DNA from 4 places in the Calidifontimicrobium sp. SYSU G02091 genome. Region 2 is predicted to be linked to each of the others. Evidence: predicted binding sites of a transcription regulator. Region 2 holds the regulator's gene; each other region holds the start of a gene.
The links. The regulator sigma-54, encoded in region 2, starts transcription at its own class of promoters, with help from an activator protein. The targets are predictions, from matches to a motif close to TGGCANGNAANCTGCTTT.
Positions count from the first base shown of each region.

Region 1: the regulator sigma-54 is predicted to act here: its motif matches at 2,234-2,251, upstream of pedF (cytochrome c-550 PedF).
Region 3: the regulator sigma-54 is predicted to act here: its motif matches at 1,335-1,352, upstream of glnA (type I glutamate--ammonia ligase).
Region 4: the regulator sigma-54 is predicted to act here: its motif matches at 1,513-1,530, upstream of MOJ79_RS13210 (transglutaminase family protein).

Region 1 is NZ_JALBGB010000019.1:37,758-41,984, forward strand. It holds gene MOJ79_RS12355 (aldehyde ferredoxin oxidoreductase family protein) at 1-227, opposite strand, end outside; gene MOJ79_RS12360 (4Fe-4S dicluster domain-containing protein) at 238-714, opposite strand; gene MOJ79_RS12365 (substrate-binding periplasmic protein) at 870-1,715, opposite strand; gene pedF (cytochrome c-550 PedF) at 1,712-2,191, opposite strand; gene MOJ79_RS12375 (sigma-54-dependent Fis family transcriptional regulator) at 2,408-4,227, shown strand, end outside.
Region 2 is NZ_JALBGB010000001.1:160,568-164,794, reverse strand. It holds gene MOJ79_RS00820 (MBL fold metallo-hydrolase) at 1-264, shown strand, start outside; gene MOJ79_RS00815 (THUMP domain-containing class I SAM-dependent RNA methyltransferase) at 271-1,503, opposite strand; gene MOJ79_RS00810 (RNA polymerase factor sigma-54) at 1,542-3,044, opposite strand; gene lptB (LPS export ABC transporter ATP-binding protein) at 3,056-3,820, opposite strand; gene lptA (lipopolysaccharide transport periplasmic protein LptA) at 3,853-4,227, opposite strand, start outside.
Region 3 is NZ_JALBGB010000015.1:7,247-11,473, forward strand. It holds gene glnA (type I glutamate--ammonia ligase) at 1-1,237, opposite strand, end outside; gene MOJ79_RS10575 (competence/damage-inducible protein A) at 1,429-2,226, opposite strand; gene MOJ79_RS10580 (EI24 domain-containing protein) at 2,223-3,113, opposite strand; gene MOJ79_RS10585 (GGDEF domain-containing protein) at 3,253-4,227, shown strand, end outside.
Region 4 is NZ_JALBGB010000021.1:61,878-66,104, reverse strand. It holds gene MOJ79_RS13215 (DNA internalization-related competence protein ComEC/Rec2) at 1-1,442, shown strand, start outside; gene MOJ79_RS13210 (transglutaminase family protein) at 1,560-4,227, shown strand, end outside.

The sequences.
Region 1 (4,227 bases), on a different contig from region 2:
TAGCGCCCGCCGGTCGAGGCCATCGTGCCGGTGAGCGGGCCGGTCGCCCAGATGATCTTGTTGTCGGGGCCCAGCGGGTCGACCTTCGGGTCGACCTCCTCGACGATGTACTTGGTGGCCAGGCCGCGCGAGCCGAGGTAGGCGCGCGCCCAGTCCATGTTCAGCGGCTCGGCCTTGACGGTGCCGGCGCTCAGGTTGACGCGGAGGATCTTTCCTGCCCAGGACATGTCGTACTCCTTATGCGGCAGCGGGTTGGTTGCCGAGCTTGTCGGCCCAGGCCTGCATCTTCGCGAGGCCCGTCCAGTTGGCGTCGATGTAGGTGATCGCGCCGGTGGGGCAGACTTCGGCACAGGCCGGCTGGCCGCCGCACAGGTCGCACTTCTGCACCTTGCCGGTTTCCTGCACGTAATTGATCGTGCCGAACGGGCAGCTGATCGTGCACACCTTGCAGCCGACGCAGGTCGTCTCGTTGACGACCTTGGCGCCCGTGAGCTTGTCGATCGTGATCGCCTCGACCGGGCACGCGTGCAGGCACCAGGCCTCGTCGCACTGCGTGCAGGTGTAGGGCACCTTGCGCCCGGTATGGTGGAAGTCGAACACCTTGATGCGCGACTTCGCCGGCGCGTAGGTGGCGTAGTTCTCGAACGAGCACGCCATCTCGCACTGCAGGCAGCCGGTGCATTTGTCGGGGTTGATGTGCAAGGTCTTCTGCATGGGGTCCTCGGGGTGGAGTGGACACGGGGCATACCGGCGCAGCCTACCCTGGCGACGCCACGGAGCCTGTGGCGTATGTTGCGAAGGTGGCCTCGGCGCCGAAACCTAGGTCTAACCCTAGCGGTGTTCCACGCCGTGACAGCGTCGCCGCGCTGTCACGGCCGGCGCCACGACACGTTGCGCGACGCGAACATCGCCGGCAGTTCGCCACTGGCGGCGAGCGCCTCGACGGCCGCCTGCAGCGCCTGCGCGAGATCGCGCGCGTCACGCTTGACGGCCATACCGACCGCCCAGCCGTTGCGCATCTGCGGCAGCGGCAGCGGCTCGATCGCCACGCCGCTGGCGCCGCCCAGCACCGACTCGAGCTCGGAGGCGAGCCCCGCGGCGCCGGCGACTTCACCGCGCCGCAGCCGATGCGCGGCCTCGGTGCCGTCGGCGATCCTGGTGTCCAGCTGGTCGCGGTAACGCCCGCCTTCGGCACCGATCAGCAGCCAGCCGGCCAGGCTCTGCCCCGCCACCGCGATGCGCTGCGTGCCGAAGTCGGCCAGACCGTCCATGCGCGGCACGGCGTCGAGCCGGCGCGCGATCATCACCCGCTCGCGGTAGTACGGCGCGAAGATCTCGACCTGCGGCGTCGCGCGCATCAGCGGCGGGTCGACCGGCACGTGCAGCATCACGTCGGCCGGACCGAAGCCGAGATAGTGTCCGCGCCAGACCATGTTGCGCAGGTCGTCGCCCATGCTCTCGCCGGCGTGGAACGGCAGCAGCGACAGCGTGACCCCGAGGTGCTGCGCCAGCGCACGCGCGAGCAGCACGTCGATGCCCTCGCCGCCGACGTGAAACGGCGGCATGTCGTGGTAGACCGCCACCGACAGCCGCCCGCGCTCCTTCACGCGCGCCAGCGCCTGCGCACGCGCAGCCAGCGGCAGCGCAGCAGTGGCGACGGCGGCAGCCGCCGCCGTGATCAGCCGGCGGCGCCGGCGGTCGGCTGGCGGCGTCAAATCGGCTTCTCCCGCCGCGTCTCGAGGTACGACTTGATCGACCACATCGCCTCCTGACTCAAGATGCCCTCGAAAGGCGGCATGTAGACCGCGCCGTTGCGCGTCACGCCGCGGCGCACTTTGCCGAGGAAGAAGTCGTCCATCTCCTTCACGCACGCCGCCTTGCGCCTGTCGTCGCGCAGTGTCGCGCAGTCACTGTCGAGCTTGCGCAGGTCCGGCGCGATGCCGCCCGAGACCGCCTCGAGCCCGTGGCAGCGCGCGCAGTTCTGGTTGTACGCCGAACTGCCGATGCGCACCGCCACCGCATTGCTGCGGTAGGGGTTCTCGGTGCGCCACTGCTCGCCGAGCTGCGGCAGCTCGCGGGTATCGACGGCCTGCGGCGTGACGTCGCCGTGGGCGAACGCCGTGCCCGACAGCGCCAGCACGAGGGCGGCGGCGAACGGCCGCAGGTCGAAACGAAGGGGCAGCGTGATCATCGGAAGGTCGCTCCGTGGTTGGAATGCAGGGATGCGCCGTTTTTTGCAAACCACGTGCCATCGGCCGCGGCGCCGGCCGCGCCGCGCCGCGTCGGGGTCGGCCCGGGGCCCGTGTTCCGATCAGGAACGGTTCAGGTTCGCGATGCAGCATGTGGAACACTCGCGCCTGGGACGCGGACAGCGAAGCCGCGCCCGCTGCAGTAGAGGAGACGAAGGATGCCTGCCTACCGAACATTCGCCACCGGCGTGGCCGGGCGCATGCGTGCCGAGCGCGAGGGGCGTGCGGCCTCGCTGACCGCCACCGTACCGCATCCGGGGCACATCGACGCGATCAAGCAGTCGCACGAGCGCTGCGCGGCGTTCGGGCTGTCACGCATCGAGCGCCCCGATCACGCGCCGCTCGGCCGCTCCGACCTCAGCATCGTGCGCGAGCGCAACCTGCGGCTGTACAGCCACGCCGCGCCGGTGATGGAGATGCTCTACGAGCAGATCGTCAACACCGAGAGCATGGTCGTGCTGTGCGACGCCACCGGCACGATCATCCACGCGATCGGCGACGACGACTTCCTCGCGAAGGCGCAGAAGGTCGCGCTGCAGCCCGGCGTCAACTGGTCCGAGCCCGCCAAGGGCACGAACGCGATCGGCACGGCGCTCGTCGACGAGGCGCCCACGCTCGTCCACGCCGACGAGCACTTCCTGCACGCCAACCACTTCCTCACCTGCTCGGCCGCGCCGATCCTCGACCCGCGCGGCAACATCCTCGGCGTGCTCGACGTCACCGGCGACCACCGCAGCTACCACCAGCACACGATGGGGCTGGTGAAGATGTCGGCGCGGATGATCGAGAACCACTGGCTCAACGACGACTTCCGCCACGTGATGCGGCTGCACTTCCACAGCCGGGTGGAGTTCATCGGCACGCTGATGGAGGGCATCCTCGCCGTCTCCCCCGAGGGACGCATCGTCGGCGCCAACCGCGGCGCGCTCGACCAGCTCGGCATGAGCAGCGCCGCGGTGCGCATGCACACACTGGTGTCGCTGTTCGGCACCAGCGTCGGCGCGCTGGTCGACCAGTTCCGCTCGCCGCTGGCCACGCCAGTGGCGGTCACGACGCCCGGCGGGCGCCAGTTCCACGTCGTCGCGCGCTTCAACTTTCCGGTCTGGCACGACCTGCCCGACCGGCCCCGGACCCCGCCGGCCGCCGCCGAGCCGGCTGCGCCCGCGGCGCCGCCGGCCGGCGCGCCGGCCGCATCGGCGCGCGATGCGTCGCCCTCGGGCCTCGCGCAGCTGCAGACCGGCGACGCCCAGATCGAGCAGGTCGTCGCCAAGATCCGCCGCGTGCTCGACCGCGACATCCCGGTGCTGATCCTCGGCGAAACCGGCACCGGCAAGGAACTGCTGGCGCGCGCGATCCACCACGACTCGCGCCGCTCGCGGCAGCCGTTCGTCGCCGTCAACTGCGCGTCGATCCCCGAGACGCTGATCGAGGCCGAACTGTTCGGCTACGAGGAAGGCGCGTTCACCGGCGCGCGGCGCAAGGGTGCGGTGGGCAAGATCGTGCAGGCCAACGGCGGCACGCTGTTCCTCGACGAGATCGGCGACATGCCGCTGCCGCTGCAGGCGCACCTGCTGCGCGTGCTGCAGGAGCGCCAGGTCACGCCGCTGGGCAGCACCAAGTCGATCGGCGTCGACGTCGCGATCATCTGTGCGACGCACCGCAACCTGCGCGAGATGATCGCCGCCCACACGTTCCGCGAGGACCTGTACTACCGCCTCAACGGGCTGGCGGTGCGGCTGCCGCCGCTGCGCGAGCGCACCGACCTGATGGCGCTGGCGCGGCGCATCCTCGAGCGCGAGTCGCCGCAGCGCCCGCTGCAGCTCAGCCCCGAGGTCGTGCGGCTGTTCCAGGCGTACCGCTGGCCGGGCAATGTGCGCCAGCTGTTTAACGTTTTGCGCACCGCCGCCGTGATGGCCGCCGGGCAGCCGACGATCACGGTCGAGCACCTCAGCGACGACTTCCTCGACGACGCACGCGC
Region 2 (4,227 bases):
CGTGCGCTGCCGGTCGCGCACGTCGTGATCGAGACGGCATTCGGCGACGAGGATGCCGCGCTGGCGGCGATCAGCGGACACCTCAGTCCGTCGTCGCTGGCGGGTGAACTCTCGCGGCTGGCCCCGGGCGTCGACGTGCACGTCACGCACGTCAAGCCGGGCGAGGTCGACACCGTGATGCGACAGGTCGCGGCGCTGGGCCTGTCGCACCGCATCCACACGCTGGCCAGCGGTCAGCGGCTGACGCTCGACGCGACCGTCTGACGGCCGTCAGTCGCCGGCATGGCGGGCGCCACGCGCCGAGCCGGCGACGAGATCGAAGCGGTACAGCCGGCACTCGATCGGCCCGTTCCACAACGGCACGCGCCGGCTCTCCTTGAGCCGCAGCCGCCGCGGCAGCTGCGCGTCGGGGCTGAGCACCCAGGCCGTCCAGCCGCCGTAGTGGCGCTTCCAGTGCGCGGCCAGCGCGGCGAAGAAGTCGTCGCCACTGACGGCGTCGGTAAAGCCCTCGCGCGCGTTCGCGCCGCGCCCCTTCGGCGCGATGCGCTCGCCGTAGGGGGGGTTGAGCATCAGCACGCCGCGCGGCGCCGGCGGCGGACGCTGCAGCGCGTCGGCCGTCTTGAACGCGATCGCCGTGGCGACGCCGGCGCGCTCGGCGTTGCGCGCAGCGAAATCGGTCATGCGAAACGACACGTCGCCGGCGAACACCGCCACCGCCGGCGCGTGCACGCGCTCGCGCGCGTCGCGCCGCAACGCCTGCCAGGTCGCCGCGTGGTCGCGAAACGGCGCCAGCCGCTCGAACGCGAAGCGGCGCTGCGCGCCCGGGGCGATGCCGCACGCGAGTTGCGCGGCCTCGATCGCGATCGTGCCGGCGCCACAGCACGGGTCGAGCAGCGGCAGGTCTTCGGCACGGCCCTGCCAGCCGGCGGCGGCGAGCATCGCGGCGGCCAGCGTCTCTTTCAGCGGCGCCTCGCCCTTGACTTCGCGGCCCGCGGCGGCGGCGTCGCGCCAGCCGCGCTTGAACAGCGGCTCGCCCGAGGTGTCGACGTACAGCGTCGCGTGCGCCGCGCCCAGGTGCAGCCGCAGCGGCAGGTCGGGGTCGCGCGTGTCGACGCTCGGGCGTGCGCCGGTGGCATCGCGCAGCACGTCGCACACGGCATCCTTGATGCGCAGCGCCGCAAAGTGCAGGCTGCGCAGCGGCGACGCGCGCGCGCTCGTGTCCACGCGCAGCGTCTGCCGCGGCGTGATCCAGTCGGTCCAGCGCACCGTGCGCGCGAGCGCATACAGGTCGTGTTCGTCGCGGTAGGGGCCATCGGCCAAGGGCCACAGCACGCGCTGCGCGAGGCGGCTCTCGAGGTTCAGCGTCATCGCCGCCACCGCGTCGCCGTGCACCGTGACGCCACCGCGGCCGGGCTCGATACGCGCCGCGCCGCCGAGCAGGCGGCGGCACTCGTCGGCCAGCAGCGTCTCGGTGCCGCCGGCAGCCGGCAGGAACAGCGCCACGCCGCGCGGCGCGGGCGCAGACGCACTCGGCGCCGGCGTCACAGCGCCTTGCGCAGGTTGGCCGGCGCGATCTTCAGCGCCTCGCGGTACTTGGCCACCGTGCGCCGCGCGACCTGGATGCCCTGCTCCTCGAGCATCTGGCTGAGCTGGCTGTCCGACAGCGGCTTGGCCGGGTCCTCGGCGGCGACGAACTGCTTGATCAGCGCGCGCACCGCGGTGCTCGACGCGTTGCCGCCGGCCTCGGTGTTCAGCGACGAGCCGAAGAAGTACTTCAGCTCGAAGGTGCCGAACGGCGTGGCCATGTACTTGGCGGTGGTCACGCGCGAGATCGTGCTCTCGTGCAGGCCGAGCTCGTCGGCGATCTCGCGCAGCACCAGCGGCTTCATCGCGATCTCGCCGTGGCTGAAGAAAGCCTTCTGCCGCTCGACGATCGCGCTCGAGACGCGCAGGATGGTGTCGAAGCGCTGCTGGATGTTCTTCATGAACCAGCGCGCTTCCTGCAGCCGCGACGACAGACCCGCCGCCGAGCCGTTGCGCTGGCCGCGGATCGCCTGCGCGTACAGGTCGTTGATGCGCAGCCTGGGCATCACGTCGGGGTTGAGCACGCACTTCCAGCCGCGCCCGCTGCGCACGACGATGACGTCGGGGACGACGACGTTGGCCTCGGCGCGCGCGAACGGCCGTCCGGGCTTCGGCTCGCAGGCCACGATCAGCGCCTGCGCCTGCCGGATGACGTCCTCGTCGGCGCCGGTCACCGCCATCAGCCGCTTGATGTCACGCTTGGCCAGCAGCTCGAGGTGCTGTTCGCAGATTGCCAGCGCCACGTCGCGCGCCGGCGACGCGGACCGCGTGCGCAGCTGCAGCGTCAGGCACTCGCGCAGGTCGCGCGCGCCGACGCCGCAGGGGTCGAGGCTTTGCAGCCAGCCGAGCGCGCAGCGCAGCCGCGACAGCAGCTCGTCGCGCGCCTCCTCGTCGTCGGGGGCGAGCTGCTGCGCGATCTCGTCGAGCGTGTCGGCGAGGTAGCCGTCGTCGTCGAGCGAGTCGATCAGCACCTCGACGGCGGCCGCGTCCTCGGGCGCGAGCCGCATGCCGAGCACCTGGCGGCGCAGGTGGTCGGCGAGCGTGTCGCCGGGGCCGCGCTCCTGCGGCTCGAAGTCGTCGTCGGTCGCCGCCGCCGCGGGCGTCTCGCGGATGCCGTCGAAGTCGTCGCCTTCGGTGCCGTTGGCCCAGTCGTCGCGTTCGGTCGTGCCGAGTTCGGTGCCGTCGAGGCCGGCCGGCTCGGCGTCGTCGAGGCGGCCGTCGGTCTCGTCGGGCTCGGCCATGCGATCGGCCGGCATTGCGCGCTCGGCCGCGGCGTCGAGCGAAGCCTCGAACGGCGAAGCGGCCTCGTCGTCGAGTTCGATGAACGGGTTCTGCTCGAGCATCTGCTCGACTTCCTGGTGCAGCTCGAGCGTCGACAGCTGCAGCAGCCGGATCGACTGCTGCAGCTGCGGCGTCAGCGCCAGGTGCTGCGACAGCCGGACCTGCAGTGACGGCTTCATGCTCATGCCGGCTACATGCGGAAGTGCTCGCCGAGGTACACCTTGCGCACGTCGGCGTTGTCGACGATGTCGGCCGGCGTGCCCTCGGCCAGCACCTGGCCGTCGCTGATGATGTAGGCGCGGTCGCAGATGCCCAGCGTCTCGCGCACGTTGTGGTCGGTGATCAGCACGCCGATGCCGCGCGCCTTCAGGAAGCCGATGATGCGCTGGATCTCGATCACGGCGATCGGGTCGACGCCGGCGAACGGCTCGTCGAGCAGGATGAAGCGCGGCTGCGTGGCCAGCGCGCGCGCGATCTCGACGCGCCGCCGCTCGCCGCCCGACAGCGCCGGCGCCGGGCTGGTGCGCAGCTTGTCGATGCTCAGCTCGAGCAGCAGGTCGTTGAGCTGGCGCTCGATCTCGGCCGGCTTCAGCGGCCGGCCGTCGGCGCCACGCTGCAGCTCGAGCACGGCGCGCACGTTCTCCTCGACCGTGAGCTTGCGGAAGATCGACGCCTCCTGCGGCAGGTAGCTCAGCCCCAGTCGCGAACGCTGGTGGATCGGCCGGTGGTGCACCGGCTGGCCGTCGATGCGGATCTCGCCGGCGTCGGCGCGGATCAGCCCGACGACCATGTAGAAGATCGTCGTCTTGCCGGCGCCGTTGGGGCCGAGCAGGCCGACCACCTCGCCGGCACTGACCGCCAGCCCGACGCCCTTGACGACGCGGCGCGCGCCGTAGCGCTTCTCGAGGCCGGTGGCTTCGAGGCGGCTGACGGCCGTCGTGGCCGGCAGCGACACCGGCGTGGGGGGCGCGGGTTCGCGCAGCGCGTTCACGGCCGCGAACCCGCCGGCGCCGACTCGCGCGGCGTCAGGATGGCGCGCACGCGACCACCACCGTCGCCGGCGCTGACGCTGAAGGTCTCGTTGACGTTGTCGTAGGTGATCAGCGCGCCGGTGACTTCGTCGGCCGGCGCGCCGCCACGCAGACGCCGCAGCAGCGCATTGCCGGCGAGGCGCACGGTGTCGGCGCGGCCGTCGTAGTCGATGCGGTCGGCGCGCCCCTCGATGACCTCGTCGACGCCGTCGCGCTTTTGCCGGAACGTGGCCGCGCGGCCGGCCTCGCCGAGGGCCACCGCGCTGCGCCAGCCCTCGGGCGTTTCGCGCACCTCGACGCGCTCGGCCGTGATGCGCAGCGAACCCTGCGT
Region 3 (4,227 bases), on a different contig from region 2:
CGGTCGGGATCTTCGCGTCTTCTTCGGGCGGCAGGTGGTACAGGTCCTTGCTGGCCGCTTCGCCCGGGTGGATCTTGTTCTCGACGCCGTCGAGACCGGCCATCAGCATCGCACTGAACGCGAGGTACGGGTTGGCCGTCGGGTCCGGGAAGCGGCACTCGATGCGGCGGCCCTTCGGGTTGGCGACGTACGGGATGCGGATCGACGCCGAGCGGTTGCGCGACGAGTACGCGAGCTTGACCGGCGCCTCGAAGCCGGGCACCAGGCGCTTGTAGCTGTTGGTGCCGGGGTTCGTGATCGCGTTGAGTGCACGCGCGTGCTTGATGATGCCGCCGATGTAGTACAGCGCGAACTCGCTCAGCCCGGCGTAGCCGTCGCCGGCGAACAGGTTCTTGCCATCCTTCCACACCGACTGGTGCACGTGCATGCCGCTGCCGTTGTCACCGACGATGGGCTTGGGCATGAAGGTCGCCGTCTTGCCGTAGGCGTGCGCGACGTTGTGGATGATGTACTTCTGCAGCTGCAGCCAGTCGGCGCGCTGCACCAGCGTGCTGAACTTGGTGCCGATCTCCATCTGGCCGGCGGTGGCGACCTCGTGGTGGTGCACCTCGACCGGGATGCCCATCTGCTCGAGCAGCAGGCACATCTCGGAGCGCATGTCCTGGAAGCTGTCGATCGGCGGGACCGGGAAGTAGCCGCCCTTGACGGTCGGCCGGTGGCCGCGGTTGCCGCCTTCGTAGTCCTTGCCGGTGCTCCAGGCCGCCTCTTCCGACTCGATGCGCACGCCGCAGCCCGACATGTCGACGTGCCAGTGGATGCTGTCGAAGACGAAGAACTCGGGCTCGGGGCCGAAGTACGCCGCGTCACCGAGGCCCGAGGCTTTCATGTACGCCTCGGCGCGCTTGGCCAGCGAGCGCGGGTCGCGCTCGTAGGGCTTGCCGTCGCCCGGTTCGATGACGTCGCACGTCATGAACAGCGTCGGCTCCTCGAAGAACGGGTCGATGTTGGCGGTGTTCGGGTCGGGCATCAGCAGCATGTCCGACGCCTCGATGCCCTTCCAGCCGGCGATCGACGAGCCGTCGAAGGCGTGGCCTTCGGTGAACTTGTCTTCGTTGAACGCCGCCACGGGCACGGTGACGTGTTGTTCCTTGCCGCGGGTGTCGGTGAAGCGGAAGTCGACGAACTTGACTTCGTTGTCCTTCACCATCTTCATCACGTCGGCGACGGTCTTGGCCATCAGAAATCTCCTAGCGGGACGCTTGCAGTGGGGTGGAATCGAAAAAACTTGACGGCTCGAGGAGGACCGTGACCGGCCGTCCAAGGCGCACCAGAATCTAGCAGAAAGCATGCCCGATCCAGGGGCGCGACCCGCACGTCGTCGCACGGGTGCGCACCGCGCCTGCACACCAAAGCGGTGCCGCGCCCCGATCAAGTGCGCACCATTTCGGGGCCCAACATGACGCCCAGAACCTGCAAGCCGCTGCGCAGCTGCGCGAACGCCGCCTCGACCTCGCCGGCCGGGCCCTTGACGCCGAGCTCGATGTGACGGCCGTACTGCGGGTGATCGACGCTGGGCAAGCTGAACACGCGCACCGCCGGGTGCTCGCGCTCGACGGCCTCCATCAGCGGCGTGAGCGTGGCCTCCATCGAGCCCATCACGATCACGGAGCGTTCGGTCTGGCGCTGGCTGCCGTGCAGCGCGGCGTAGCGGCCGTCGAGCAGGCCCTCGATCATCGGCCACGCCATCACCGGAAAGCCCGGCAGGAAGTGCACGTCGCCGACCGAGAAGCCCGGAATCTTGTTGTACGGGTTCGGCACGATCGTCGCACCGCGCGGGAACACGCCCATGTTCAGGCGATGCACGTTGTCGGGGCGGTCGGGCTCGAACGGCACGCCCTGCTCCGCCGCGACGTCGCGCATGCGCTCGAGGATCAGTTCGCGCGCCTGCGGGTGCAGCTCGAGCGGCACGCCGAGCGCGGCGGCGGCGCACTGGCGCGTGTGGTCGTCGGGCGTCGCGCCGATGCCGCCGCACGAGAACACCACGTCACCGCTGGCGAACGCGTCGCGCAGCGTGGCAGTGATGCGCGCGCGGTCGTCGCCGACGAAGCGCGCCCACGCGAGCGCCAGCCCGCGCGCGCCGAGCAGCTCGATCACCTTGGACAGGTGCTTGTCCTGTCGTTTGCCCGACAGGATCTCGTCGCCGATGACGATGAGGCCGAAGTTCATGGCTGGGGTCGAGGCAGCAGCGGTGGCTCGGGCGCGGGCGGCGCGTCGCCGGCCCCGCCGGCGCTCACCGTCACGACGTCGGGCACGGGTTCGTGTTCGGCGCGCCACGCCTGCAGCGCCGCCAGCGCGTAATGGGCGAACCACAGCGCCGAGAACGCGAACACCAGCGTGTACAGCCAGATCGACAGCACCGCGAGCAGCGGCGCGAAGATCAGCGCGAGCGCGCCCATCGCCCACAGCAGCGACGGCGCCGCGCCGAGGTAGCCGGTGACCAGGCCCATGCCCAGCAGCGGCCAGCGGTGCGCGGCCAGCAGTGCGCGCCGCTCGTCGGCGCTGGCGTGCGCGGCGAGCACGTCGAACGCCAGCACGCGGTACGCGAGCCAGCCCCAGATCAGCGGCGGCAGCAGCAGCGCCAGCGGCGGCACGAACCACAGCGGCACACTCGCGGCGAGCAGTACCAGCGCCAGCACGCCCAGCGCAAGCGAACGCGCGACACCCAGCGCCAGCGGCGCACCGTGGCGGCGCTCGAGCGTCGGGAAGCGCCGCCGCGCCACCAGCGACACGAGCGCCGGCGTCATCAGCGCCGCGACGAGCAGCAGCGCGACGACGACGATCACCGGCACCGCCAGCGCGACGACGAGCAGCGGCGCCAGCAGCGCGCGCAAGCCGCCTGCACCGAGCGACTCGAGCCACTGGAACAGCGCCGCGGTCAATGCCCAGCCGTCGAGCGTGGCGCGCACGCCGGCCACCGCCGCCTCCCAGTAGAAGTAACCGAGCGCCAGCGTCGCCGCCGACGCCAGCAGCAGCGGCAGCAGCGACCACAGCACCACGCGCGGGTGCAGGCAGTAGGCGGTGGCGCGCCAGAAGGCGTCGAACAGCGCAGACATCGGCGCGAGGATACGCCACGCGCCCCGGCGCACGCACTTGTGACCGGCGGTGACGCCGCAGCGCGGCGCGCAGCATCTGGTTGCATCCCGCACCCTCAAGACGGAACCGCGACTGCCGAGCGCGACTCGACAATGCGCCATGCTCGTCGCCACCGATGTGCACCTGCCCACGCTGATGCTCGCCGCCGCCGGCGTGGCACTGCTGTGCGCGGCGGTGACGAGCGCGATGCTGGCCGGACAGCCGCAGGCCCGTGGCCGCGGTGCGTGGAGCGCCGCGCAGTGGCTCGCCGCGGTCGGGCTCGCGGCCTTCGCGCTCACCGGCGGCGGCATGCCGGCGTCGACACTCGGCGCCGTGCTGCTGCTCGTCTGGCCGGTGCTCGTCGTGCTCGGCGTGCGCCGCTTCCACGGCCGTCAGCCCCCGCCGATCCACCCGGGCTTCGACGCCGGCGTGCTCGCGATCGCGCTGCTGGTGGCGCTGGCCGACGGCGCCACGCACGCGCCCGGCACCGCGTGGCTCGGCGCGATGACGGTGGTGCACGCCCATGCCGCGTGGGTGCTGTTCGGGGCACCGGCACGTCGCCACAGCGCGGCGCTGCGCCGGCTGGTGGCCCTGGTCGGCAGCGCGGCGGCCGTGCACGGCACGACGTGGGTCGCGAGTCTGGTCCACGACCCTGCGGTGCCCGGCGCACCCGTCGCGCTGTCGATGCTCGCCAGCGCGCTGAGCGTCGCGGCGATGGCGTTCGCGACGATGGGGCTGACGCACGAGCGCACCGTCGACGAACTGCGCGAGTCACGCCGGCGGCTGCGCTACCTGGCCAACATCGACATGCTCACGCAGGTGCCCAACCGCCGCCACTTCGGCGAGCTGGCGCGGCGCGTGCTGCAGTCGGCCGGCGGCCGCAGCGCGGCGGTGCTGATGTTCGACATCGACCATTTCAAGCGCATCAACGACGAGCTCGGCCATGCCGCGGGCGACCGCGCGCTGCGCCTCGTCGCGCGCTGCGTGCAGGAGACGCTGCGCGCCGACGACGTCGCCGGCCGCCACGGCGGCGACGAGTTCGCGCTGCTGCTGCCGCGCACCGACCTGCGCGACGCGATGGCGGTGGCCACGCGC
Region 4 (4,227 bases), on a different contig from region 2:
GGGGCGTGCCGGCGCAGCGCACCGTGTGGATGCTGGCGGCTGCTGCGGCCGTCGCGAGCCTGGGGTTGAACTGGCCTTGGCCACTCGTGCTGCTGGCGGCGGCCGTCGCCGTCAGCGTGGCCGATCCGTGGGCCTTGCTGGAGCCGGGCTTCTGGCTGTCGTTCGTCGCCGTCGCGCTGCTGATCGGCTCCGAGCCGGCGCGCCGCGCGGCCGCCATGCAGGCGGCGCCGTCGTGGCCCGCGCGCGCGGCCCGCGCCGTGCACGGTGCGCTGCGCACGCAGGCCGTCGCCACCGTCGGTCTGGCGCCGCTGACGCTGGTGCTGTTCCAGCAGGTCTCGCTCGTCGGCTTCGTTGCCAACCTGGTCGCGATTCCGCTCGTCACGCTGGTCGTCACGCCGCTCGCGCTGGCGGGCATCGTCGCACCGCCGCTGTGGGACGCCGCGGCCGCAGCCGTGGCCCTGTGGACGGCGCTGCTGGCCGCGCTGACCGCGGGGTCGTGGGCGGTCTGGACCGCACCCGTCGCGCCGTGGTGGGTGCAGGCCGGCGGGCTGCTCGCGGCCTGGCTCGCGGTGGCGCCGCTGCCCACGCGCGTGCGCCTGCTCGCACTGCCGCTGGCGTTGCCGCTGCTGTGGCCGGCGGTCGAGCGCCCGCCGCACGGCGGCTTCGACCTGCTCGCCGTCGACGTCGGCCAGGGCAGCGCGGTGCTCGTCGTCACGCGGCATCACGCGCTGCTGTACGACGCCGGGCCGCAGTACAGCCGCGACAGCGACGCGGGCCAGCGCGTGCTCGTGCCGCTGCTGCACGCGCTCGGCGTGCGCTGGCTCGATGCGCTCGTGCTCAGCCACCGCGACAGCGACCACGTCGGCGGCGCCGCGGCGGTGGTCGCGGCGCTGCCGGTGGGCCGGCTCGACAGCTCGCTGCCCGCCGATCACCCGCTGCGTGCGGCGCCGCTGCCGCAGCGGCGCTGCGAGGCCGGCCAGCGCTGGCAGTGGGACGGCGTCACGTTCGAGGTGCTGCATCCCCCGGCCGAGGACCACGACAGGGCGCTGCGGCCCAACGCGCTGAGCTGCGTGCTGCGCGTCGTCGACGCGAGCGGGCGCCGCGTGCTGCTGGCCGGCGACATCGAGGCGGCACAGGAAGCGGCGCTGGTGCAGCGGCACGGCGCCGCGCTGCGCAGCGACGTGCTGCTCGTGCCGCACCACGGCAGCCGCACCTCGTCGAGCGCGGGCTTTCTCGATGCGGTGTCGCCGCGCGTGGCCGTCGTGCAGGCGGGCTTTGCCAACCGCTTCGGTCATCCGGCAGCCGATGTGCTCGAGCGCTACGCCGAGCGCGGCATCGACGTCGTGCGCAGCGACCGCTGCGGTGCCTGGCACTGGCCGGCCGCGGCCGCACCGACCTGCGAGCGCGAGCGCCGCCGTCGCTACTGGCATCACCGCTTCTGACACCGGCGCCCGTCGCGCACGTGCCGTGCACCGCACCGGTGCGCGACGCACTGCACCGAACCGGTGCCCGTGGTCTGGAAGTTGCATGCCGGCCGCGCGGACACAGGGAGAGAACGGGTGGCCATCCACGTCGCGCTGAACCACGTCACGCACTACCGCTACGACCGTCTCGTCGGCCTGTCGCCGCAGATCGTGCGGCTGCGCCCGGCGCCGCACAGCCGCACGCCGGTGCTGAGCTATTCGATGCGTGTCGAGCCGGCCGAGCACTTCGTCAACTGGCAGCAGGACCCGTTCGCGAACTACCTCGCGCGGCTCGTGTTCCCCGGCAAGACGACCGAGCTGAAGATCACCGTCGATCTCGTCGCCGAGATGGCGGTCTACAACCCGTTCGACTTTTTCCTCGAGCCCGACGCCGAGCACTTTCCGTTCGACTACGAGCCCGGGCTGAAGCACGACCTGCTGCCGTACCTGGCCAAGCTGCCGCTGACGCCGCGCTTCGAGGCCTTCCTGAACACGGTGTCGCGCGAGCGGCGTCGCACGGTGGACTTCATCGTCGACCTCAACCGGCGGCTGCAGCGCGAGATCGCGTACCTGATCCGGCTCGAGCCGGGTGTGCAGACGCCCGAGGAGACGCTCGAAAAGGGTTGCGGCTCGTGCCGCGACAGCGGCTGGCTGCTCGTGCAGCTGCTGCGCCACCTCGGGCTCGCGGCGCGCTTCGTCTCGGGCTACCTGATCCAGCTCAAGCCCGACGTCAAGGCCATCGACGGCCCGAGCGGCGCCGAGGCCGACTTCACCGACCTGCACGCGTGGTGCGAGGTCTACCTGCCCGGCGCCGGTTGGATCGGGCTCGACCCCACCTCGGGGCTGCTCGCCGGCGAGGGGCACATCCCGGTCGCGTGCACGCCCGAGCCGTCGAGCGCGGCGCCGATCACCGGCGCGCACGACGAGGCCGAGGTCGAGTTCAGCCACCACATGGCGGTCACGCGCATCCACGAGTCGCCGCGCGTGACCAAGCCGTACAACGACGAGCAGTGGCAGGCCATCCTGAACCTCGGCCACGACGTCGACGCGCACCTCGCGAAGCAGGACGTGCGGCTGACGATGGGCGGCGAGCCGACCTTCGTCTCGGTCGACGACCGCGACGGCGCGGAGTGGAACACCGACGCGCTCGGGCCCACCAAGCGCGGCGTTGCGCAGGGGCTGGTGCACAGGCTGCGCGACAAGTACGGCGCCGGCGGCTTCCTGCACTTCGGCCAGGGCAAGTGGTACCCCGGTGAGCAGCTGCCGCGCTGGGCGCTGACGGTGGCCTGGCGCGCCGACGGCGAGCCGTGCTGGCACGACCCGGGCCTGTTCGCCGACGAGCGCGAACCGCACCACTACACCGACGCCGACGCGAAGCGCTTCATCGAAACGCTGACGCGCCGGCTCGGCCTCGACCCGAAGTACGTCGTCCCGGGCTACGAGGACACCTGGTACTACCTGTGGCGCGAGCGCCGGTTGCCGGTCAACGTCGACCCGTTCGACAGCAGGCTCGACGACGAGCTCGAGCGTGCGCGGCTGCGCCGCGTGTTCGACCAGGGGCTGGCCCACGTCGTCGGCTACGTGCTGCCGCTCAAGCGCGAGTGGCAGGTCGGCACGGCGGGGCCGAAGTGGATCACCGGCCGCTGGTTCGTGCGCGACGAGCGGCTGTACCTGATCCCGGGCGACTCGCCGATGGGCTACCGCCTGCCGCTCGACTCGCTGCCGTGGGTCAAGGCGAGCGAGTACCCGTTCCACCTCGAGCACGACCCGTTCGCGCCGCGCCCCGCGCTGCCGGGGGCCGCCGCGCTGCGCGCGCAGGCCGGCGGTCCTGGCTACGACGCGCACCAGGTCGGTCGCGGCTACGCCGAAGGCGGCGCGGTGGCGCTGCAGGGCCAGCCGTGGCCGGCGCTCGGCGAGGGCGTGGCGGGCGGCGAGCCAGGCGGCGGGTGGCCGATGGCCGCCGGCCCCCACACGCCGGTGGCGCCGCACCCGCGCGGCACCGACGCGTTCCCGCAGCGCGGCGAGAGCGCGTCGTGGATCGTGCGCACCGCGCTGTGCGTCGAGGTGCGCGACCCGCAGCGCATGAACGGCCCGAAGGGCGAGGCGCAGCGCGGCGGCAAGAGCGGGGTGCTCTACGTCTTCATGCCGCCGCTGGCGCACCTCGAGGACTACCTCGCGCTGCTCGCCGCGGTCGAGGCGACGGCCGCCGAGCTCGGCATGAAGATCGTGCTCGAGGGCTACCCGCCGCCGCGCGACCCGCGCCTGAAGGTGCTGCAGGTCACGCCCGATCCGGGCGTGATCGAGGTCAATATCCACCCGGCGTCGAACTGGGACGAGCTCGTCGACCACACCGAGTTCCTCTACGAGGCGGCGCACCAGACCAGGCTCAGCACCGAGAAGTTCATGCTCGACGGCCGCCACACCGGCACCGGCGGCGGCAACCACTTCGTGCTCGGCGGCGCGACGCCCGCCGACAGCCCGTTCCTGCGCCGGCCCGACCTGCTCGCGAGCCTGCTGACCTTCTGGCACAACCACCCGAGCCTGAGCTACCTGTTCTCGGGCCTGTTCATCGGGCCGACGAGCCAGAGCCCGCGCATCGACGAGGCGCGCGACGACCAGGTCTACGAGGTCGAGATCGCGCTGCAGGAGATCGAGCGCCAGCTCGGCGTGCACGGCCAGTCCGGGGGAGGGGCCCCGGACTCGTATCCCGTCCCGCCGTGGCTGATCGACCGCACGCTGCGCAACCTGCTGATCGACGTCAGCG